4 regions of the Desulfovibrio porci genome follow, and region 2 is predicted to be linked to each of the others. Evidence: predicted binding sites of a transcription regulator. Region 2 holds the regulator's gene; each other region holds the start of a gene.

Region 1 (4,512 bases), on a different contig from region 2:
GTGGGAGGTGAAGGGCACATAGCGCACGTCGTTGTGCATGCCCAGATCCTTCATGCCGTATTTGCCGCCGTATTCCACGGAAAGCCTGTCGATCTCGCGGCCGATGGCGTCGGCGTATTCATCATTGTTGCCGTAGCAGGGAGCGGAGCGCAACAGGGCCTGCACGTCATCATAGCCTTCAAAGTTAGCGTCGATGGCTGCAAGCAGCTTGTCCATGCTCAGTTTTTTTTCCTCAAAGACCAGTTTTTTCACGGCAGCCAAGGAATCCACCACCGTACCCAAGCCCATGTATTCAAAGTAGCCCAGATTGATACCCTCGGGGATCTGCTCCTGATGTAGGTCCATGCAGTGCTTCATGCACAGGTCGTGCATGGCCGAACCCATGGGCTGGGCGAAATGCCGGGCGCGCAGTTTGTTGATGATGTACTGCTGCGTGAAGGCCGTCTTCAGGAAGAGCAGATGCTGTTGCACATAGGCGTTCCAGAATTGCTCCCAGGTCTTGAAGCCGCGCGGATCGCCGGTTTCCACGCCCAGCACGCGGTCGCCGTATTTCTTCATCCGGCCGTTGCGCAGCACCATTTCCACGGCGGCGGCAAAATTGATGTACGCGCCGCCGGAGGTGTAGGTGTCCCGGTTGGGCATGCGGGCCTCGGTGCAGCCGGACACGGCGTAGTCCAGGGCTTCCTCGAAGGTCGCGCCCTTGGAGACATACAGGGGCACCACTTCCTCGTCGTTGATCAGCTTGGGAAAGCCTGTGCCGTCCTTGATGGTTTCGGCCACGTCCCAGAGATAGCGTTCCGGCGCACGGGAATGGATGCGTGCGGCCAGATCCGGGTAGTGCAGCGGGAATTCGCGCTTGGATTTGAGGATCAGGTAGGTCAACTCATTGCTGGCGTCGCGGCCGTCCGGGGTCTGGCCGCCCACGGTCACGGCCTCCCAGTGGGCGTAGCCCTCGTTGAAGGCTCCGCCGGTGGGGGAAATGTACATGTCGATGAACTCGGCCATGCCCACCCACATGCATTCCAGAAGTTCCATGGCCTGCTTGTCGGTGATTTTGCCCGCCGCGCGGTCCTGCTTGTAATAGGGATAAAAATACTGATCCATGCGGCCGTTGGAAATGGTGGTGCCGGTCTTCTGCTCAATACGCGAGAACATCTGGGTGAACCACTGGCTTTGGCAGGCCTCCCAGAAATCCCGGGCCGGTTCGCCGGGCACGCGCTCGGCATTGTCGGCCATGCGCAGCAGCTCGGCCTTGCGCGCGGGATCCTGTTCCTTTTCGGCCATTTTACGCGCCAGCACGGCATGACGTTTGGCCCAGAGCACAATGGCGTCGCAGACGATGACCACGGCTTCCAGGAAAGGGCGCTTTTCACGGTCTTCCTTGGCGCTCAGGGGATCCAGGGCGGCCAGCTTTTCCTGGGCTTCCTTCTTGATGCCGTTGAAGCCGCGCTTCAGAACCTTGGCGTAGTCATGCACCCACTGGATGGAGGAACGGAAGGAGGAGGTTTCGTTGACAATGAAGCGGGAAATCAGACCTTCGGGATCGTCATAGGTCAGCTTGTGCACCTCGGGCGGCAAAGCCGCATTAAGGGCCTCGTGATAGGTTTTACCTTTCCAGTAGGGCGCGATTTCCTCAACGACGCGCTTGGCGTCTTCGGGCGTGATGGTGGCAGGCGAGGTCTGGCGGGTGGGCAGATCGCGCACGGCGATATCCAGAAAGTCGCCGTCCAGTTCAGGGTAAAGGATGCCATAACGGCCGTCGCAGCCGGCGCGGCCCAGCAAAAGCTGATCCTCCTGCACGCAGACGGAAATGTTTTTGGCGATGTGCATGAGCGCCTTGGCCCAACGCAGCACCAGGGGCTGGCCCTCTGTTTCCATCATGGACTGGGTGAAATACAGAGCGCGCTGGATGTCGATGCGCGGCTTCTGTCCCTCAAAGCGTTCCAGCAACCGAAAGACGCGGGCGTGCGTTTTGCGGAACCGGTCCTCTTTACCCTGAATCTGGTCATAGAGGCGTTGTTCCTGAGGGGAACGACATTCACAGGTGGTCATGGTCATCGCTCAACTCCTGATAAGATAATATGTGTGGGGCGCGGGGCCCATCACCGACTACCGACGCGCAGGGAAGCCTCTGGACAAACAGCGGTCGTTGTTCACGCCGTCTTTTGCATGGGTCATGCCATTTTTTTAACATATTGATATTTTTAAAAAATAAAAAAATATTTACCCTGACTGCCCTTCCCTCATCCTTCCCTCCTCATAAATGACGCAAAGTTGCATCACTCAGGAATGAATTCCAACAAAACCCGCGAAAATTGCGACGCAAATTTGCAACCAGATCGTCAGGCAACTTCCGCTTTTTGCTCTCCAAGGCCTGGCAGCGCAATATGAATCTCTTTTCACAATCTCCGGTCAATCCTGAATCTGTGACCTTTATGAATGTCGCATAATTGCGACATACACAACCCGCCTTTTGATGAGGAATGTTTGTTACTAATATAACACATTGAAATAAATATAAAAATTATATCTTCGCAGTTATGTTCCCATTGCCCGGCTGGCACACATCATGCAAACCCCAAAAATCACAAAGCGCGGCCAGCGGCGTGGCCAAGACCAAACGGGAAAAGGTCGCGGACACGGCTTGCTCATGATTGGCCTGATGCCGGCGCTGTGGCTCAGCGCCGACTTCCCGCAGTCGCCTCTCTGTCTGGCGGACAGGTGAACACGGTTTCCCGGGGCGCCCAGCGCGGCCTTCAACCTCAGACGGTTCAGGAGAATACCAGTTATGGACATCATTGATTTCCGTTTCCGTCCCAATACGCCTGAGATCATCAACGGCATTAAAAACAGCGCCATGTTCAAGGCGGCCTGCAAGGCCATCGGCTTTGACGCCCGCACGGCCAGGCCCCTGCCCGACATTGTGGCGGACCTCGACCGTCTTGGCGTGGAACTTGGCGTAATCACGGGGCGGGACTGCGAAACCACCTACGGCTTTCCGGCCAACAACAAGAGCGTGCTGGAGTTCTGCCGGGCCTATCCACAAAAATTTGTGGGCTTCTGGGGCATTGACCCGCACAAGAAAATGGCCGCCGTGCGTGAAATTGAACACGTGGTCGGCGAGTACGGCATGAAGGGCATCGCCATTGATCCCTACCTGGCCCATATCCCCGCCTCCGAAGCGCGTTTTTATCCACTCTACGCCAAATGCTGCGAACTGGACGTGCCTGTCTTCATCACCATGGCCCCTCCGCCGCAGGTACCGGGCGCGATCCTGGAATACGCCGACCCGCGCGATGTGGACAAGGTGGCCCGCGACTTCCCGGAGCTGACCCTGATCATGAGCCACGGCGGCTATCCCTTTGTCAACGAGACCATTTACACCTGCCTGCGCAACGCCAACGTCTACATGGACATTTCGGAATACGAGCGCGCGCCCATGGTGGACGTCTATGTGCGGGCCATGAACGATCTTATCGGCGACAAGGTGCTGTTCGCCAGCGCCCACCCTTTTGTGGAACTGGCCGATGCCCTGGAGGCCTATGCGGATTTTGAGCTGAACGCGGACGTCCGCCGCAAGGTCATGTACGAAAACGCCCGGCGTGTGCTGCGCCTGGCCTGACACAGGAGAAAATCATGAACCACGATCAGAAAAACCTGCGGCGCGTCGTCCTCTCCTCGCTGGTGGGCGCGGTCATCGAATGGTATGATTTCTTTTTGTACGGCGTGGTGGCCGGTCTGGTGTTCAACAAGCTCTTTTTCCCGGAATTTTCCGAAGGTGTGGGCACAATCCTGGCCTTTGCCACCTTTGCCGTGGGCTTTGTGGCCAGGCCTTTGGGCGGCATGATTTTCGGGCACTTCGGCGACAAAATCGGCCGCAAGAAAATGCTCATTCTGACCCTGGAAATCATGGGCGTGGCCACGGTGCTCATCGGCCTGATTCCCTCCTACGACGTCATCGGGATATGGGCGCCCATCCTGCTGGTCGTCTGCCGCCTGGCTCAAGGCATCGGACTCGGCGGCGAATGGGGCGGCGCGGTGCTCATGGCCTTTGAATCCGCCCCGGCCAACAAGCGCGCCTTTTACGGCAGTCTGCCCCAGATCGGCCTTTCCCTGGGCCTGATGCTGGCTTCCGGCGTGGTGGGTCTGCTCTCTCTGCTGCTGTCCGACGCGGCCTTTATCAGCTGGGGGTGGCGGCTTGCCTTTATTCTGAGCGCGATTCTGGTTTTTGTGGGCGCGTACATCCGTACCTCAGTGCAGGAAACCAAGGATTTCTCCGAAGTTAAAAAGGACGTGGAGCAGATCCGCTACCCCATGCTGGAAGCCTTCAGACGTTACCCCAAAACGCTCACGGCCTGCGTGGGCGCGCGCCTCGTGGAAGGCATCTCTTTCAATGTGTTCGGCGTGTTCTCCCTTACCTATCTGACCCAGAGCTGCGGCGTGGACCGCACCGTAGCCCTGATGGCCGTTGTCGCGGCCTCAGCCGTCATGGGATGTTTCATTCCCTTCTGG
Region 2 (4,512 bases):
CAAAATAAACTCGGCCGTGCGCAACATGGCTGAACCGTAGTCCGCATGAGAAACCACAATTATTCCGACTTGTGTCGTCTTGCTTTCATCCGTCATGGCATTCCTCGCGGTTCACAACCTGCCAGCTTTTTCAGCCAAGTTCAAGGTGCCGGTGCTCCAGAGAGGCCGGATAGTCCGCCTGGCGGAGCGCCTGTGACAATTCCTCGGCCATGGCAACGGAACGGTGCCGCCCGCCGGTGCAGCCCACGGCAATGGTGACGCGATAGCGGCCTTCGGCCTCCATCAACGGCAGCATAAAAAAAAGCAGATCCAGCAATTTTTTGCGGAATTCCACAGCACTGGACGAGGCGAAAACATAGTCGGACACGACCTTGTCCTTGCCGCAAAGGGGACGCAGACCTTCCACAAAATATGGATTGGGCAGGAAGCGCAGATCGAAAACCATATCCGCTTCGCGGGGAACCCCATATTTGAAGCCAAAGGAAATCACATTGACGCGGATGGCGCGCAATTTATCCTTGTTGCCGCTCCAGCGCTTCTGAATGGAGCGCCGCAGGTCATGGATGGAAAAACGTGAGGTATCGATGACCAGATCCGCCATTTCCCGCAAGATGCGCAGGCGGTTACGCTCGGCGGCAAGGGCGGCTTCAAGGCCCATGCCTTCGCGTTCCAGCGGATGCGGGCGGCGGGTGGTGGCGTAGCGGCGCATGAGCTCCTGCGCGTCGGCCTCCAGAAACAGCAAAAGCGGACGGATGCCCTTGGCGGCCATGGCACTCAGGGCGTCGTTGATTTCATCCAGAAAATTGTTCTGGCGCATGTCCATGCCCAAAGCAATGCCTTGGAAATGGCTCATGGAAGGCCGTTCCATCATGCCGACCATTTCCGGAGCCAGGCTCGCGGGCAAGCCGTCCACGGCAAGATAGCGCAAATCTTCAAAAACCTGCAAGGCAGTACTTTTACCGGCGCCGGAGAGACCGGTGACAATACAAACCTGCACGGCGCGCTCCGGAACGACTCTGGGAGCGTCCGCGGACGAATCCGCGCTGGAAGGGCCGCGGCGGGGTGGTTGTGGCGTGCTCATGACATATGCTTCGCGGAGAGCCGCCGGGCCGAAATACGGGTCCGGCCCGGCGGATAAAAATATGGATCAACCTACAGCACGGGGTCGATCAGGGCGTAACCGCTGGTGCGCCGCCGGTAGACCACATTGACGCGGTTGCTTTCGGCATTGAGAAAGACCAGAAATTCACTACCGATGGAATCCAGCTGCATCAGCGCTTCATCCAGATGCAGCGGCTTGGGCGCGAAACGGTCTGTGCCCACCACGGTCTGGTTTTCCTCGGGCTGGGCTTCCAGGTTATAGGTAAAGACATCCACCTCGGCGTTGCGGGCCTTGCGGCGCTGCTCCTTGACCCGGGAAACCTGCCTCTTGATCTGAGCTTCCACCTTGTCGGTCACAAGGTCGATGGCCGCATACATATCGGAGGTTTGCTCCGTAGCGTTAATGTGCAGGCCTTCGCCGCTGACGGTCACTTCGCAGCGATGACGGAACTTATCCACCGTAAGCACGACATTCACTTCCAGACCGGCGGACTTGCCGTAAAAACGCCCCAGCTTTTCCATGCGGCGGCGGGCATACTTCTTCAGGTGATCGGAGGCCTCGAAGTTCTTGAAGGCGAAAGAGATATTCATGTTTCCTCCTTGGGATTGCAAAGCACCGCTGCGGGATCAGAAGTGCTCCTTGCGCCGTGATGACGAGGGAATGTCCAGCGCCGTACGGTATTTGGCCACCGTACGCCGAGCGATATTCACTTTCAGGCGGTCCTTGAGCATCTCGCCGATGCGTTCGTCGCTCAGAGGAGCCTTGGGGTCCTCATCGGCGATGAATTTCTTGATCAGGGCCTTGACGCTTTCCGAACCGACCTGACTGCCGTCATCCAGCTCAAGACCGCTGTTGAAGAAAAACTTCAGTTCGAAAATCCCGTGGGGTGTGGCTACATATTTATTAGTGGTGATCCGGCTGACCGTGGATTCATGCATGCCGATGTCGTCGGCGATGTCCTTCAGGATCAACGGAGCCAGCTTGGTGACGCCGTCTTCGAAAAAGGGCTGCTGATGGCGCACAATGCTCTCCACCACCTTGTACAGCGTGCGTTGGCGCTGATACAGGCTCTTGATCAGCCAGGAAGCCGAGCGCATTTTTTCCGCGCAGTATTCCTTTTCCTTGTCCGAGGAGGGCCCCATGTCCATGTGGCAGAGCGAGGAGAGCTGCAATTGCGGCAGCCCGTCCTCATTGAGCAGAATGATGAATTCAGCGCCCATCTTGTAGACAAAGACGTCCGGACTCACGTAGGTGGGTTCGCCGCCGCCGAAACTCGCGCCGGGCAGCGGGTCAAGGCTCTGGATGATGTCCAGATATTCCTTGAGTTCCTCCATATCCAGCTTGAACTTGCGCAACAGCGGCTTGTAGCGCTTAGCTTCCAGATCCTCCAGGTGGGATTGGACCAGCTCCAGCAAAATGGGATCGCGATCGTAATTCAGGCTTTTCAGCTGGATCAGCAAGCACTCGCGCGCATCACGCGCGGCCACGCCGATAGGATCGAAAAACTGCACCCGCTCCAGCACGGTCCGCACCTCGTCGGGCGTGGACATGGTCATCTCCGCGATTTCTTCCAGCGTGGCCTGCAAATAGCCGGAAGAAGCCAGATTGCCGATAATGACCTCGCCGATTTCCTTCTGCGCGTCGGTCAGAGTGGAGAGGCGCAACTGCCAGAGCAGATGACCTTCCAGGGTGGGCTTGGCGGCGTAGCGGGCTTCCAGAGGAGAAATTTCTTCCGCCGCTTCAAACTCGCGCGGCTGCACCAGTCGGGGGGTACTGGCGAACTCGCCGAGGTAATCCTCCCACGAGGCGTCCTTGGCCAATTCCTTGTCATAGACTTCCTCTTCAACGCCGTCCCGGCGCTCGCTCTGCGCGGCCGGATCGACAGCGTCATCACCGGAAGACTCTTCAAGAAAAGGATTGTCCAGCATCTCCTGCTGCACGGTTTCCAGCAGCTCCAGGCGCGAAAGCTGAAGTAGTTTGATGGCCTGCTGCAGTTGCGGCGTCATAACCAGCTGCTGGGCCAATTTCAATTGCTGACGAAGTTCCAGTGCCATGCCTGCTCTTTTACGCTGAAGAGATGAAACGTCTGAACGGATTTCTTATTTACAAGAATTGTGCCATACGCTGAAAAATTATGCAATAGCCGAAGTCTGCGGGTGTAAGCAGGGAATAGGCGCGCCCCGCTGTTTTTCCCCAGCCGCCAAGGCGCCGCCCCAAGTACGCGAAAAAGGGAGGCGGAATGCCTCCCTTTTTCGCGCTTCAAACCGGGTAAAATCCCATGCTCAGGCCTTGGATTGTTTTTTGGCCGCCTTGATGAATTCGCGGAACAAGGGGTGGGCATCCATGGGGCGGGACTTGAATTCGGGGTGGAACTGACAGCCCAAAAACCAGGGATGGTCGGGCAGTTCCATGATTTCCACCAGGGAGTCATCTGGGGCCGTGCCGCTGAAGACCATACCCTTCTGTCCCAGAATTTCCTTGAAGGCGTTGTTGAATTCGTAGCGGTGGCGATGCCGCTCATCGACCATATCCTTTTTATAGGCTTCGTGAGCCTTGGTGCCGGGCTGCACCTTACAGGGATAGGTGCCCAGGCGCATGGTTCCGCCCTTGTCGCTGCTGGCGTCGCGCTTTTCCACATTCTTGGTGCGGAAGTCGAACCACTCGGTCATCAGATAAATGACCTTGTGGTCCGACAGGGGATTGAATTCCTCGGAATTGGCATCCTCCAGGCCAGCCACATGACGTGCGAACTCAATGACCGCGCACTGCATGCCCAGGCAGATACCGAAGAACGGCACGCGCTTTTCGCGGGCGTAGCGGATGGCCGCGATCTTGCCTTCCACGCCGCGATAGCCGAAGCCGCCGGGCACCAGAATGCCGTCACAGCCCTTGAACACCGCGGCCGCGTTCTGCTCGGTCACGTTTTCAGAATTGACGTAGCGCAGTTCGACGGCCACCCGGTTGGCCACGCCGCCGTGGATCAGAGCCTCGTGCAGACTCTTGTAGGCCTCTTTCAAATCCACATACTTGCCCACAATGGCGATGGTCACCTTGCCCTGCGGGTTGGCACAGTCGTGGACCAGCTTTTCCCAGGACTCCAGATGGGCGTTGCGCGCGGGCAGACGCAGCATGATGGCCACTTTCTGGTCAAAGCCTTCTTCATAGAACTTAAGGGGCACTTCATAAATATTGTCCACATCCACGGAGGAAAAGACCGCGTCCTGGTCCACATTGCAGAACAAAGCGATCTTCTTGCGCATTTCCTGAGGAATGCTCTGTTCGCAGCGGCAGAGGATAATATCCGGCTGAATGCCGATGGAAAGCAGTTCCTTGACGCTGTGCTGGGTAGGCTTGGTCTTGTGCTCGCCGGCACAACGCAGATAGGGCACCAGGGTGAGGTGGATGTTCAG
Region 3 (4,512 bases), on a different contig from region 2:
CGCTCCGGGGCGGAACCGCCGGAGGACCTGGCCCACAGCGTCCCGGCGGATAAAAAAGATGCTTGCCGATGCGCGCGATCAGCGTCATGCTGGCGCGCATCGGCGCGCGTTCCTCCCGGGACGGCCCGCCGTGGAGAATCGGGCATGGAATTGGGAACACATCTGAAGGGCCTTTTTCTGGCCCTGACCACGGTAATTTTCTGGGGTACGCTGCCCATTGCGCTCAAGCAGGTGGTGACCACGGTGGACCCCACAACCATCGTCTGGATACGCTTCAGCACGGGCGCGCTCTGGCTGTGGTTCTGGCTGCCCCGCAGGACGACGCGCCGCGCCCGGTCCGGTCTGTACAGCGGGCGCGTCGTTCTGCTGCTCGGCGTGGCGGCCGCCGGGCTGGGCGGCAATTTCGTGCTCTACAACGCCTCCGTGGCCTGCATGAGCGCTTCCGCCTGCCAGATCGTCGCGCAGGCCGGTCCCATGCTGCTCATGCTGGGCAGCGTCCTGGTGCTGGGCGAAGCCCTGCGCCGCGTGCAGGTGGCCGGGGTCGTGGTGCTGCTGCTCGGGCTGGGGCTTTTTTTCAACGAACGCCTGACCGAGCTGTTTCAGATCCGCGACGGCTACGGACTCGGCCTGGCGCTGGGCCTCACGGCCGCGGTGGTCTGGGCCGTCTACGGCCTGGCCCAGAGGATCTTGCTGCGCGAAATGGCTCCGCCCCGGATCATGCGCGTGCTCTACACCTGTTGCGCGCTGGCCCTGTTCCCCTTCGCCACGCCGAGCGCCCTGCTCCGTCTGGACACCGCGCAGAGCCTGTGCCTGGCCTACTGCTGCCTGAACACCCTGGTCGCTTACGGCGCGTTCAGCCGGGCCATGTCCTGCTGGAACACGGCCAAGGTCAGCGCCATCCTCACCCTGACGCCCCTGTTCACCCTGGCCTTCGCCCAGATCTTCCATCTGCTCGCGCCGAGCTTTTTTCCGGCCGACCCGCTGAACTGGCTGGGCTACGGCGGCGCGCTGGTGGTGGTCTGCGGGGCCGGACTCATCGCCGTGGGTCCATTGCTGCATCTTCCGGCTTTGCCGCACCGCCACTGAGGCAGGCTCTCCCGGAGCAGATGATCAAGAGTATAACGAAAGGCGCGGGAATCAAATGATTCCCGCGCCTTCTTCAGAGCATTGTATAAAATGCCCGGTTACGACGGGCAAAGCCCGCCTGCTCGCATTTCGCGGCAAGGATTTGCAGAGCGGTTCACGCATTTCATGCGTGAACCGCTCTATTGCATCTGACGGAGGAGGTCGGCCGTCAGATGCGGATGCTGTCGCGCACGTCTTCCAGACGGGCCTTGGCGAAAAGCAGATAGGAGAGGATCAGCTCCCCGGAATTGAAGGACGAGGTGATGTACAGCGGATCATAGGTGCAGATGCGGTTCAGGCTGTCCATGGCGGCGGCCATGTTCCCCTCGTTGTTCTTGGCGCTGATCTCGGGATAGAGGACATAGAGCGTGCTGATGAAGTCCCGCAGAACCAGCGCGATGCCCTGCACCTCGTAGATGCGGTTGTCCAGCTCATAGAAGGGCATGGCCTGGGCCTTTTCCAGCAGGCCGATGGCGTAGCCCAGCATATTCTCGCCGGTCACGGTGACAAAGGAGGCGTACAAATCGTCGGTGCGGCAGTTGTAGACGCCCGTGCCCTTGTCCAGGGATTCCTTGTACTGGTCCAGCAGGCGCAGGCCCTTTTTGTAGGAGCCTTCAGCCGAGGGGAACATAAAACTGCGCGGGTCCATGGCAAAGCTGTTAATGCGCGCCTTGTACAGGAACTCGCTCTCGCGGTCGCTGGACCCCAGTTTGGCGATCTGGCTGGAATACAGATCCAGCAGGAACTTGGTGGCGTGGTAAACGCCGTACTGGCGGTAGGCCCGGTTGTCCAGCACGAAGCGGTTGAAGATGATGTCGTTGAAGCTCCAGCCGAAGGTGGAGTTCAGCTCGTAGCGCATCTGATGGGTGATGGCGTCCAGCAGGATTTTGCCTTTTTCATTGTCGGACAGCTGGGCGGCGTCGGCGGGCACGGCCACCGGCTCCGGGAAGGTGGTGGCGTCCACCGCGGAATACACGCGCTGCAGGCCCCAGGCCAGAACCAGAATGCCCAGCAGCAGGCAGACCTGCACGGCCAGGGTTTTCAGCACGACGCGCAATTTCAGGATAGTGGGCAATTCAGGCAGCTTCATGAAAAATCCTCGCTTGAAAGACAGGGATAGACGCCGCTCCGGCTGAACGGCATCGCCATAGTATATAGGGCCTTTCGGCCCGAACGGAAGGGGGGGAGATGAAAAAACCTGTATCCGGCTTACGTTTTTCAGGGCCGCCGCCCAAGGTGTTCTTGTGAAAAAGTGCCTTTTTGCATTGTTGCAAAAAAACAACATATTAACTTTATCTATTCATTTCAGCAAGATATATTATTTTTATTGTTTTTTTGCAACAAACCGTCGTGGAAGCCACATCCGTCATGCCCCTGCTTTTACAGCATTTTTCTTTTAATATCAGCATATTGCCTGAATGGCACGCAAGATGCTTTCCCATCGGCATTTGGGACGGAACAAATCCCAACGTCCGAGAGCATAAAACCCATTCAGGAGTTTGTCATGAGCCAGTGCAGTTGCTGCATGTCCCCCCAGGAAGACCGCGTCATCAACAAAAACATCAACCGCCAGGGGCGGGAGCGCGTCTACAAGATCCTGGAGCGCAACCAGTTCAGCCTTCCCCATGTGGATGTGGAACGCGCCAAATACTTCACCGAATCCATGCGCGAAACCGAGGGTGAGCTGCTGACCCTGCGCTGGGCCAAGGCGCTCAAAAACGTGGCTGAAAAAATTACGGTCTGGATCACGCCGGACCAGCTTCTGGCGGGCCGCGTGGGCAAGCTGGGACGCTACGGCATCCTTTACCCCGAAATCGACGGCGACTTTTACCGCGAGGTGCTGGCCGACCTGGAGCACCGCGACAAGAGCCCCTTCCAGATCTCCCGGGAAGACATCAAGACGGTCATGGAAGACATCGCCCCCTACTGGGAGGGCAAAACCTACCATGAGCACCTCAACAAAACCCTGCCCGCCGAAATCCGCGGCGTGACCTACGACGACGAGCGCGGCCTCAAGTCCAAATTCGTGGTCAGCGAAACCTCGTCCTACCGCTCCGCCCTGCAATGGGTGCCGGACTATGAAAAGGTTCTCAAGCGCGGCTTCATCGACATCCAGAACGAAGCCAAGGCCAAACTGGCCCAACTGGATCTGAACAATTCCGTGGACCTCTGGGACAAGAAGCCCTTCTTGGAAGCCATGATCATCGTCTGCGACGCCATCATGATCTGGGCCGGACGCCACGTCCAACTGGCCAAGGACCTGGCCGCCAAGGAAAGCGACCCCAAGCGCAAGGCCGAACTGCTTCAGATCGCCGAGATCTGCGAGCGCGTGCCCGCCCATCCGGCCCGCACCTTCCGCGAGGCCATGCAGTGCCAGTGGTTCGTGCAGATGTTCTCGCGCATCGAACAGAAGGCCAGCGCCATCATTTCCAACGGCCGCATGGACCAGTACCTCTATCCCTACTATGAAAAGGATATCGAGGAAGGCCGCCTGACCCGCGAAGAGGCCAAGGAACTGCTGGAATGCATGTGGGTGGACATGGCCCAGTTCATCGACCTGTACATCAATCCCACGGGCGTGGAATTCCAGGAAGGCTACGCCCACTGGGAGGCCGTGACCATCGGCGGCCAGACCCGCGAAGGCGAGGACGCCACCAACGACCTGACCTATCTTTTCCTGGAATCCAAACGCGAATTCCCGCTCAATTACCCGGATCTGGCCGCGCGCATCCATTCCCGCTCGCCCGAGCGCTTCCTGTACGAAGTGGCCCTGACCATCAAGGACGGCTCCGGTTTCCCCAAGCTCATCAATGACGAGGAAGTGATCCTCCTGAACACCGTCAAGGGCTGCCCCATGGACGAGGCCCTGGACTACGCCGTGTCCGGCTGCACCGAAACCCGCATGCCCAACCGGGACACCTACACCTCGGGCTGCGTGTACGTGAACTTCGCCACGGCTCTGGAAATGGCGCTTTACAACGGCCGCATGCTGCGCTACGGCGATGAGCTCATCGGCCTGGAAACCGGCGATCCCCTCGGGTTCAAGACCTGGGAAGAATTTTACGAAGCCTACAAGGCCCAGCATCTGAACCTGCTGCACAAGGCCTTCCAGCAGCAGCATGTGGTGGACAAGCTGCGCCCGCAGCACTTCGCCGCGCCGCTGTCCTCGGTGCTCCACGACCTGTGCATGGAAAACATGCTGGACCTGCACACCGAAAAAATCCCCGGCGGCGTGGACTACTCCTACTTTGAATTCCTGGGCTACGGCACGGTGGTGGACTCTCTGGCGGCCATCAAAAAGCTGGTCTTCGAGGAAAAGAAGCTGAGCCTCAAGGAAGTGCTGGATGCCTGCAAGGCCGACTTCAAGGGCTATGAGCCGGTGCGCGA
Region 4 (4,512 bases), on a different contig from region 2:
CGGTGGTGGACATGTCCCTGGAAAAACTGAATACGCTTGTCACCGAGATTTCCGCCTACGAGAGCGGTTACGCCGGGCTGCTCAATGACCAGGGCCGGGTGATCGCCCACAAGGACAAGACCCTTGAAAGGAAAAATCTTTTCGAGATCAACAGATTCAACAACCCTCAGGAAGCCAGAAAGGCCTTCACCGCCGGCGCACCCTATATGGAAGAGGTGGACACCAAGGCCGGCAGGGTTTTCCGCTACTATCAGCCCATCCCCATCCGGGGCAGCAGCCAGCACTGGTACCTGGCCATCGTCGTGCCCATGGGCGAAGTGCTGGCCCAGGCAACGTCCATCAGCCAAATGACCATCGCCCTGTGTTCCGCCACTCTTGTGGTCCTGCTGGTGGTGATCTTTCTGCTGATCCGCTCCTCGGTGAAACCCATCAACTATCTGGCTAATACGGCGGAAATCATCGCCGGCGGCAATCTGCAACAACCCATCGAGGATGAGCGTTTCGGCGGCGAAGTGAAGATGCTGAGCACTTCCCTGAAAAAAATGATCGCTTCCCTGCTGGAAGGCATCACAAAGGCAGAGGCTCTCTCCGCCTCGGCGCAGGAGGAATCCCGCAAGGCCCAGGAGGCCATGCAACAGGCCGAAGCCGCCGGCCAGGAGGCCAAGAGCAAAACGCAGGCCATGCTGGCGGCCGCCGACAAACTGGAAGAAGTGGGCAATGTGGTTTCCTCGGCCTCCAGCGAACTTTCGGCCCAGATCGAACAGTCCGACCGCGGCGCGGCCGAATCCGCCCAACGCCTCTCCGAAGCGGCCACGGCCATGAACGAAATGAACGCCACGGTCCAGGAAGTGGCCAAGAACGCGGGTTCCGCCTCCGCCGCTTCCTCTGAAACCAAGGAAAAGGCCGAAGCCGGCGCGCACGTGGTGGAAAAGGCCGTGCGCAGTATTGAGGAAGTCCACCAGCTGTCCCTGGTGCTCAAGAACGACATGACCCAGCTTAACGAGCACGCCCAGGACATCACCCGGATCATGAGCGTCATCTCGGATATCGCGGACCAGACCAACCTGCTGGCGCTGAACGCCGCCATTGAAGCGGCCCGCGCGGGCGAGGCCGGGCGCGGCTTTGCCGTAGTGGCCGACGAAGTGCGCAAACTGGCTGAAAAGACCATGGCCTCCACCCAGGATGTGGGCAACGCCATCAAGGCCATCCAGGAAAGCACGGCCAAAAGCATGACCGGCGTGGACAACGCCGTGGAGCGCATCGGCGAGGCCACGGAACTGGCCAACCAGTCCGGCCGGGCTTTGCAGGAAATCGTGGCCACCGTAGAAGCCACCGGCGACCAGGTCAACGCCATCGCCACGGCCAGCGAGGAGCAGTCCGCCGCCAGCGAAGAGATCAACCAGTCCATCGTCCAGGTCAACGACATGTCCCGCCAGACCGCCGAGGCCATGGCCGAAGCCGCCAGGGCCGTGTCGGATCTGGCCGCGCAGGCCCACAGCCTTACGGAACTTATTGAGGCCATGAAAAAAGCTTAGGTCAAAAACAGCCCTCAGTCCGCCACAACAGTGGCGCTTCCCCCCCTGCCCCGTCGGCTCCGCGCCGACGGGGTTTTCCTTTTCCAACCGCGTCGGCAATTTGTCGCGCGGGCCTCGCGTCCCTCCATTCCCAAAGCGCGCCGCCGCGCAAGGCCCGTACCACGCTCCTTGCCGGACATTGGCACTGTCCTTGCTTTCATCCTGTCGAGGCGGACCCAAGTCCGCCCTTCGCCCCGTCCCAGGAGGAAGAACATGGCACACTCCGCATGGCTGATCCGGCCTCCGGCCGAACAACAGCAGCAAAACCCGTCTCCCGCCGCGCCCCAGCGCCGCGCCCAGAGCGCGCCCACGGGGGGCATCTCGCCTTTCGCCGCCCTGATGGCCGGTCAGGAACGGAAGGGAGCGGACAAAAGCGCGCCCGAGGCAGGGCGGCCGCAGGAAGCGACCAGCACGCTGCAATTGCGCAATCCCGTTCTGGCCGGGCGCTCTCCCAGCGACCTCGCGCGCTCCCAGACCTTCACCAAGGCACAGGCGGATCTGCGTCAGACCCAGGCCATGGAAGGCCTGATGCAAAGCCTTTCCGGCGGCGATTCGCCGTTGGATCTGGCCCGCAACATGGGCGTGGCCCGGCATCTGCGCAGTCTGACCAACGCCGTTGAAGGGCGAGTGGGCAATCTGTCCATGGGCGACTTCATCCACACACGCTCCACCGGCAAGCGCGCGCGCCGCGCGCCCACGCCGGAAAGCGACGGCCTGGGTCGTCTTTCCGCCCGCTTCGAATCCGGCGGCGACGGCATCGCGGCCATCGGCTACGACCGCAACGGCGGCACGTCCTACGGCAAATACCAGATCGCCTCGCGCGTGGGCAGCATGAAGAATTTTCTGGAATTCCTGGACGGCGAGGCCCCGGATGTCGCCCAGCGCCTGCGCAAGGCCGGACCGGCCAATACGGGCGGCCGCCGCGGGGGCATGCCCGACGCCTGGCGGGCCATCGCCAAGGAGCAGCCCGAGCGTTTCGAGGCCCTGCAGGAGGCCTTCATCCGCGAAAGCCACTACAAGCCCGCCATGGAAGCCATTGTGGAGCGCACCGGCCTGGAAGCGGACAAACTTTCCCCCGCCATGCGGGAAGTGATCTGGAGCACCGCCGTGCAGCACGGCCCGGCCGGCGCGGCCCGTATTTTCGACCGGGCCGACAACCTCAGCGGCAAGCCTACGGACCCGGCTTACGAGCGCAAGCTCATCAGCAACGTCTACAAACTGCGCGCCGGGCAGTTCGGTTCCTCCACCGAAGCGGTGCAGGCGGCGGTGCAGAACCGCTTCCGGCAGGAAAAAAATCTGGCCCTGAACATGCTGGACGGCGGCGGGCGCACCGCCCTGGCCTGAACCCTCGGGACGGCGCGGCATGAGCACTGATGTTCTGCTTCTCAATCTGACCCGTTTCGGGGATCTGCTGCAAAGTCAGCCCCTGATCCAGGATCTGCACGACAGCGGCCACCAGGTGGGTCTGGTCTGTCTGGACAATTTCGCCGCCGCTCTGCCCCTGCTGCGTCATGTGGACGCGGCCTGGCCTCTGCCCGGCGCGAAACTCATGGCCGCGCTGGACCGGGACTGGCGGACGGCGGCCGCGCAACTGCTGGATCTGGCCCGGCGCATCCGCCGGGAGGCCGCGCCCCGGCACGTCGTCAACCTGACGCCCACCCTGCCCGCGCGCCTGCTCTCCAAGCTCCTGGCCCCCACGCCGGAAGCGGTGCTGGGCTTCGGCCTGGATCCCGAAGGCTTTGGGGTCAACCAGGGCGTCTGGTCCTCCTTTTTGAGCGGCGCCACCCTGCGCCGCCTGAACGCGCCCTTCAATCTGGTGGACATGTTCCGCATGGTCGGCGCGCCCCTTTTCGCTCCCGGCATTGCCGGGCGTCCGGGACGCTTCAGCCTGCGGACCCCTCCGGATGCGGCCATGGCCCATGCCGACGCCCTGCTGGCCCGGCCCGAAAATCTTCCCATGAGTGCGCATCCCAAAGGTTTTGTGGCTCTGCAACTGGGGGCCAGCGAAGCCCGGCGGCAGTGGCCGGTCGCGCATTTCGCGGCTCTGGGCGAACGCCTCTGGCGCGAGGCGGGCCTCTGCCCGGTCCTGCTGGGCGCGCCCGCCGAACGTCCGATGGCGCGGGAGTACGCGGCGTGCGCCGCCCGTGATCGGACGCCCTTCGTCAATGCCGTGGGCCGGACCGATATTCCTCAACTGGCGGCCCTGCTGCGCAAAATGCGTCTGCTGGCCACCAACGACACCGGCACCATGCATCTGGCCGCGGGTCTGGGCCTGCCCTGCCTGGCTTTTTTTCTGGCTACGGCCCAGCCCTGGGACACCGGCCCCTATCTGCCGGGTTGTTGCTGCCTGGAACCGGCTCTGCCCTGCCATCCCTGTTCCTTCAGGCAGCCCTGTCCGCACGGTCATGCCTGCCTGACGCGCATCAGCCCGACCAGCGCGGGCGACCTGATCCTGGCCCGTCTGGAAGGCGGCGGCTGGCAGGCGGGCCTGAGTCCGGAGCTCCGCCGCGAGGCCCGCGTCTGGCTGACGGAAACCGACGCGCGGGGCTTTGCCGGGGTGCGCAGCCTCTCCGGCCACGATTCCGAAGACCGTAGCCTCTGGCTCAGCCAGCAACGCCCGTTCTGGCGTCACATTCTTGACGATCTGAGCAGCAACGCGGCCGGCCAAGCCGCCGGGCCGGCGAACGGGCACATTGAAAAGCACGCGGCCGGGCAAACAGGCGGGCAGTTGGACGCGCCGCCCTGCTCCCCGGATTTCTGCCGCCAGGTGACCCCGGTGCTGGCCCAGGCCGCGCGGCTGCTGGACATGCTGTCCGAGCAGGGCCGCCTGACGGGCAAGTCTGCCAAGGCGGGTCAGCTCTTTCTGCTCAATTGCGAACGCCTGCAAAATCTTCTGAACGCCTGCCCGCCGCTGGCCTCTCTGGCCTGTTTCTGGCGC

Evidence for each region. The regulator sigma-54, encoded in region 2, starts transcription at its own class of promoters, with help from an activator protein. The targets are predictions, from matches to a motif close to CTGGCACGGNNNNTGCTT.
Region 1: hpsG ((2S)-3-sulfopropanediol dehydratase) is a predicted target of sigma-54. The motif match lies at 2,166-2,183, and genes of this name have one in related genera.
Region 3: hpsG ((2S)-3-sulfopropanediol dehydratase) is a predicted target of sigma-54. The motif match lies at 2,544-2,561, and genes of this name have one in related genera.
Region 4: FYJ44_RS12910 (VgrG-related protein) is a predicted target of sigma-54. The motif match lies at 1,714-1,731, and genes of this name have one in related genera.

What each region holds. Positions count from the first base shown of each region.
Region 1 covers NZ_VUMH01000001.1:44,771-49,282, forward strand. Annotated here, with positions in the region: gene hpsG ((2S)-3-sulfopropanediol dehydratase) at 1-2,058, opposite strand, end outside; gene FYJ44_RS00205 (amidohydrolase family protein) at 2,789-3,622, shown strand; gene FYJ44_RS00210 (MFS transporter) at 3,637-4,512, shown strand, end outside.
Region 2 covers NZ_VUMH01000019.1:28,221-32,732, reverse strand. Annotated here, with positions in the region: gene FYJ44_RS13485 (PTS sugar transporter subunit IIA) at 1-96, opposite strand, end outside; gene rapZ (RNase adapter RapZ) at 131-1,081, opposite strand; gene hpf (ribosome hibernation-promoting factor, HPF/YfiA family) at 1,153-1,692, opposite strand; gene rpoN (RNA polymerase factor sigma-54) at 1,729-3,156, opposite strand; gene FYJ44_RS13465 (CTP synthase) at 3,385-4,512, opposite strand, start outside.
Region 3 covers NZ_VUMH01000012.1:78,085-82,596, forward strand. Annotated here, with positions in the region: gene FYJ44_RS11525 (DMT family transporter) at 145-1,086, shown strand; gene FYJ44_RS11530 (DUF2333 family protein) at 1,295-2,215, opposite strand; gene hpsG ((2S)-3-sulfopropanediol dehydratase) at 2,630-4,512, shown strand, end outside.
Region 4 covers NZ_VUMH01000016.1:48,125-52,636, reverse strand. Annotated here, with positions in the region: gene FYJ44_RS12915 (methyl-accepting chemotaxis protein) at 1-1,535, shown strand, start outside; gene FYJ44_RS12910 (VgrG-related protein) at 1,788-2,918, shown strand; gene FYJ44_RS12905 (glycosyltransferase family 9 protein) at 2,938-4,512, shown strand, end outside.